2 linked regions of the Natranaerobius thermophilus JW/NM-WN-LF genome follow. The protein of the gene in region 1 interacts with the protein of each later gene in a pairwise test. Links are inferred from orthologs where the notes say so. Each region holds a gene or a part of one and is shown on either strand. Other genes may lie near its edges.

Evidence for each region. Proteins that work in one complex are often made in the same cells at the same time.
Region 2: the proteins of topA (region 1) and NTHER_RS00760 interact in binary tests that used the Escherichia coli proteins (3 or more experiments, as listed by UniProt). The link is inferred for Natranaerobius thermophilus JW/NM-WN-LF from one-to-one orthologs.

The regions. Positions count from the first base shown.
Region 1 is NC_010718.1:1,451,572-1,454,565, reverse strand. What follows is about bases 53-2,967. They hold topA (type I DNA topoisomerase), read right to left. Parts: upstream 2,597-2,967; coding sequence 509-2,596; downstream 53-508. Other genes in these bases: dprA (DNA-processing protein DprA), read right to left, coding at 2,620-2,967; trmFO (methylenetetrahydrofolate--tRNA-(uracil(54)-C(5))-methyltransferase (FADH(2)-oxidizing) TrmFO), read right to left, coding at 53-479. In the rest of the region: more of trmFO, read right to left, coding at 1-52; more of dprA, read right to left, coding at 2,968-2,994. UniProt on the Escherichia coli protein: Releases the supercoiling and torsional tension of DNA, which is introduced during the DNA replication and transcription, by transiently cleaving and rejoining one strand of the DNA duplex.
Region 2 is NC_010718.1:157,685-160,646, reverse strand. The notes cover bases 57-2,939. They hold NTHER_RS00760 (YigZ family protein), read right to left. Parts: upstream 1,873-2,939; coding sequence 1,240-1,872; downstream 57-1,239. Other genes in these bases: NTHER_RS00750 (RNA polymerase sigma factor), read left to right, coding at 2,674-2,939; NTHER_RS00755 (flavodoxin family protein), read left to right, coding at 2,049-2,624; trxB (thioredoxin-disulfide reductase), read right to left, coding at 199-1,128; trxA (thioredoxin), read right to left, coding at 57-172. In the rest of the region: more of trxA, read right to left, coding at 1-56; more of NTHER_RS00750, read left to right, coding at 2,940-2,962.

The DNA.
Region 1 (2,994 bases):
GCTGCATCATAAAAGTACAGAAAATCTGTACCAGTTAACTTTTGAATTCGCTCAGTTAACGATGTTGATGTTAGAGGTCCTGTAGCTATAACAGTTGGCTGACTTTCATTTATTTCTGTAACTTCCTCTGTGATTAAATTTATATTCGGATGGTTTTCAATATACTCAGTCACTTTCTGACTAAAAGCTTCTCTATCAACAGCCAAAGCTCCACCGGCAGGAACTTGTACCTGATCAGCAACTTTCATAATCAAACTATCGAATTTTCGCAGCTCCTCTTTTAATAGTCCAGCTGCATTTTCCAAGGATTTAGCTCGCAAGCTATTACTACATACTAATTCAGCCAGTTCACCTGTTTTATGTGCAGCCGTGGTCTTAACCGGCCTCATTTCATACAAGTCAACAGTTACCCCTTGTTGTGCAGCCTGATAAGCAGCTTCTGAACCAGCTAGTCCACCACCTATCACTGTTAATCTCATAGTATATCCTTCCCTTCTCCTGTGTTAGTTCAGCTCTGTTTCTCTTCTTGTTCTTCCACGGCATCGGCGGAATAATCACAATCTGGATGACTACACTGGTAGTACTTGTTCTTTTTACCGCGCTGTACTAGAAAAGATTCGCATTTAGGGCATTTTTTTCCTTCAACAGGTTTATACCAAGTTATAAAATCACAGTCTGGATAATTATTGCATCCCAAAAACTTTCTGCCTTTTTTACTCTTTCTTTCTACAATAGTTCCCTGACATTTAGGACATTCTACATTCAATTCCTTAACAAAGGATTTGGTATTTTTACAATCAGGAAAATTAGGACAAGCCAAAAACTTTCCATAACGGCCATGTTTTACCACCATGTAACTACCACATTTTTCACATTCTACATCCGTCTGTTCTTCTTCTAGTTCAATTTTCTTCATCTCTTCTTCAGCTGTTTTTACTTGTTTCTCAAAGGGTTCGTAGAATTCATATAAGAACTCTTGCCAGTCTTTTTCACCATCTTCAATTTTATCTAAACCCTGTTCTACTTCTGCAGTAAAATCTACATCTAATACATCAGGAAAAAATTCTTTAAGTTGTTCAACTACTATTTCACCAAGTTGAGTCGGATATAGTCTCTTCTCCTCCTGAATCACATACCCCTTTGTTTGAATAGTTTCTATAATTGGTGCATAAGTACTAGGACGACCTATACCTTCTTTTTCTAAAGTTTTTACAAGAGAGGCCTCACTGTATCGAGGCGGTGGTTGAGTAAAGTGTTGGTTAGGTTGCAATTCTTCTAAATCTAACAAATCATCCTGTTTTAATTCAGGCAAAATTTCATCTTTATCCTGGTCTTCATGTCCCAAAGCTAAAAAGCCTGGAAATTTAAGTTGAGAACCTCGAGCCCTAAACTTCATAGTACCAGCAGCATAAATATCAGCAGCAACGGTATCGTACTTGGCTGGAGCCATCTGACTTGCAATAAATCGATTCCAAATTAATTTATACAATTTAAATTGGTCATTACTCAGGGCCGATTTAATTTTTTCAGGTGATAAATCCGTCCTAGTTGGGCGAATACACTCGTGAGCATCCTGGGATCCTTTGCCACCTTTAAACGTTCTCGGTTTCCCGGGATAGTAGTCTTCGCCATATTCCTCCAGGATATATTCTTTAGCAGCAGTCAAAGCACTTTGACTAATCCTAGTGGAATCCGTTCTTAAATAAGTTATTAAACCCACATGTCCTTCACCAGACACCTTAATACCTTCATATAATTGTTGAGCTGTTCTCATAGTTCTTCGTGCAGAAAAACCCAATCGTCTATATGCGTCTTGCTGTAATGTGCTTGTTATGAATGGAGGATTCGGGTTTCTTTTGCGTTCTTTTTTCTCTACCTTATGAACCTTGTACGTAGCATTTTCTAACTTTGATAGTATCTCGTTCATTCTTTCTTCATTGGGAATCTCAGCTTTTTTGCCGTCAACTTCTTGCAGTTTACCTTCAAATTTTTCTCCATCTTTACTGAATTGAGCAATCAGGGTCCAATACTCTTCTGGAACAAATTCTTTGATCTCTTGTTCTCTATCGCAAATGAGCCTAACCGCTACCGACTGAACCCTTCCCGCACTCAATCCTTTTCTTACTTTTTTCCACAAAATGGGACTAATATTATAACCAACAAGCCGGTCCAGTACTCGTCGAGCCTGTTGTGCATTAACTAAGTTATAAGCGATTTTTCTTGGTTCTTTAAAAGCCGCTTTTATTGCATCCTTAGTAATTTCATTAAATTCGACGCGGCAATGTTCATCTTCATCTATTCCTAAAGCTCGCCCCAAGTGCCAACAGATAGCTTCCCCTTCTCGGTCAGGGTCCCCTGCCAGATAAACTCTGTCGGCTTTTTTGGCCTCTTTTTTAAGCTCTGAGAGAATTTTACCTTTCCCTCTAATTGTTATATATTTTGGCTTGAATACTTCATTAATTTCTATTCCCATCTGACTTTTTGGGAGGTCTATTAAATGCCCCATTGATGCTTTTACTTTGTATTGTTTTCCAAGGTATCTTTTAATCGTCTGAGCCTTGGCCGGAGATTCAACTATAACTAAATTACTTGCCAATTACTTCACCTCCATAAAAGACCTTATTTTATCCTTATTACATATCCACCCAGTCTGCGCATTATCCATCCATTTAATTCTAATTCCAATAAACATGTATAAATATCCTTATCAGTATTAGTTGAAGACAATAATTCATCAATTGATATTTCATAATAAGGGATTTTTTCCAAAATTGCTTTTTGAGATGAGGAAAGTCTGTTCTTAGATTCTTCTATAAGCATATTAACTGTTAAATTATATTCTGTCAAAATATCATCAGGATCCGTAACCACTTTAGCACCTTGAGCAATTAAAGCATTGCAACCCTGACTACATGGATTATTAATATTACCTGGTATAGCAAAAACTTCTCTATTTTGATCTAAAGCTAATTGAGCTGTAATCATAGCCCCACT
Region 2 (2,962 bases), 1.3 Mb from region 1 along the record:
CTTTACAAATTTTAATTTTTCCATCCATTTCTTCTGCAAGCTCTTCTAATACTGGGGCAACCATTTTACATGGACCGCACCAAGGAGCCCAAAACTCAACTAATACAGGTTTATCAGCTTCCAGTACCTGCTCCTTAAAGTTTGTATCATTCACTTCTAAAATTTTTGACATATTAATCTCTCCTTCCATTTTTAAAATTATGATAATAATTTTTCAGCGTGAAAAGCAGCAATTGCTCCATCAGAGACAGCAGTAACTATCTGTCTCAATTCTTTTTTTCTGACATCACCAACAGCAAAAACACCCTTCAAATTAGTCTCCATTGTTTCACTTGTAACTAAATAGCCATCTTCTAAATCTAATTGATTTGAAAGAAAATCTGTATTAGGATGAGCGCCTACATAAACAAATATTCCTTGACAATTTAGTGTCTCACGAGCCTGGGTGTTTACATCCTCCACCAATAGAGATTCCACTTTTTGCTCGCCTTGAATTTCCTTAACAACTGTATTATATTTTATTTCTAAATTTTCACAATCAATAGCTCTTTTCTTAAGATACTCTACTGCCCTCAACTGATCCCGTCTGTGAATTAAAGTGACTTGACTGGCTAGTCTACTGAGATAAAGAGCAGATTCTACTGCCGAATCTCCGCCTCCAACTACAGCAACATTTTTGTTTTTAAAGAAAGCTCCATCGCAAATAGCACAATAAGAAACCCCTCGACCCTTTAGGTTCTGTTCCCCAGGAGCCGATAATTCAGTAGGGCTTTCACCTGTGGCAATAATTACAGATTTTGCTTTATAGACTTCATCTCTTGTTTTGATCATTTTTTCAGATCCAGAAAGATTTGTTTCAATGACTTCTCCCATTTTTAGCTCGGTCCCGAACCTTCGGGCTTGTTTTTCTAATTTTTGTGCCAATTCTACTCCAGTAGTTCCGTCCGGAAATCCGGGAAAATTATCTACCTCTTCAGTGTTTAATAATTGTCCTCCTGGAGCCATGCGTTCAATCATCAGAACCTTTAATCCTGCTCTTGTGGCGTAAATTGCAGCGGTCAGACCTCCGGGGCCACTACCAATGATTGCTACATCATAAATATTTTCCCGATCAAATTGATCCGTCATTACATGCACCTCCTGATACCCCTGGGGGTATTTTGATTGTAACTGTATTTTTTCCTATTGTCAAATGCTATGCTAAAAGTTAGGCGATTCAATTCATATGTAAGCGACAATTTACAAGTATAACTGTTTTGTTTCCCAAATTCGGCCTTGACCAGCTGTCATATTTTCAACAAAGTTTGTAAATTCTTGAACCTGATTTTCTGGAACTGCTACCATTAAGCTGACTTTTTCCATAAATTCTGTATTTCTCAAGAGCCAGTTTGTCCTTTCACCAATTTCATTTTGAATTTTTCCCAATTGTGAGTAATCAACTTCTATTTTAAGTTCACTATGTAAACTCCTTGTTACAATACCGGCTTGTTCTACACCCTCTTTAGCACTGTTACTATACGCTCTAACCAATCCACCAGCCCCTAGTTTGATACCTCCAAAATATCTTGTGACTACTATTGCCAAATTCTTTAGATTTTGATTTTCTATTACATCTAAAACTGGTTTACCGGCAGTACCGCTTGGCTCCCCATCATCACTTTGACGCTTTATATCTGACTTTAAACCCACTCGATAGGCGTATACGTTGTGGGTAGCATCACTGTGTTGTTCCTTAATAGTATTTACAAATTCTTGGGCCTTTTCTTCGCTATCAACTGGGGCAACATATGAAATGAACCTTGATTTCTTAATATATAATTCAACTTCGGAGTTTGATTTTACTGTGTTATAACTCGTTACCAATTTTATCACCTATCTTTTATTTTTCATTTTATTATAATTAATTTTAACATTTTGATAGAATTCCGTCAGTCTGAGATGCTAATTTATATATTCCATATATAAAAATGTTTTCCTTTAATTCTCTGAAAAGAATTCTTTTTATATTATATAACATGCGTTATACTTTAAATGGGGGTGTAGAGGATATGCAAATCTCTATTTTCTCAGGAAGTCCTAGAAAGACGGGAAATTCTAGTATTATAGCATCAAAATTAGAACAGGAATTTACAAATCTTAATAATAAAGTTACCTGTGATATAATTAAAGTATCAGATTTAAATATTTACCCTTGTACAGGCTGTGAAAGTTGCAGCAACACTAGCCGTTGTGTAATCCAAGATGATATGCTTGAAATTTATAAAAAAGTGCAATTAAGTGATGTGATTGTTTTCGTAAGTCCTATTTATTTTGGAAGTATTACAGGACAATTAAAAATTCTTATCGATAGATTTCAGCCTTTTTTTGCCGCTAAATATCTTAGAAAACAACCTATTATTCCTTCTTCAAATAACAAAATAGCTTCTCTGATTGCTGTCTCAGGTATGGATAAACAGAGATTTTACGAAAACGCACAGGAAATTATTAAGGTCTTTTGTATAAACTCTAACATTAAATTAGGACCTGGCCTATACCTGGGCGGGGTAGACTATGCCGGTGAAATTAATGATAAACCACTCTTAAAAAATAAAGTATCGGAGTTGGCACAACTTTTAATAGATTAGTGTCGTCTTATAATGATGCCAGCTCCTTGTAAGAAAGGATGATTTCCAATTGAAGGAGCTGTCAAAACAACAATTGGCGGAATTAATATCAAAAGCTAGTCATAATGAACAAGCTTTTGAACAGCTATACAATTATTTCTTTCCAAAAATTTATCAATACATTTATTATCGAGTAAATAATAAAGAAGTAACAGAGGATCTTGTATCTGATATTTTCCTTAAAGTTTTACGAAATTTGAAATCTTTGAAAAAGCCCGAAGATTTTCAAAGCTGGATATATTCTATTGCACGTAATGCCCTGATAGATTACTACAGAAAAAAGGGTAGAAAAAAAGAAG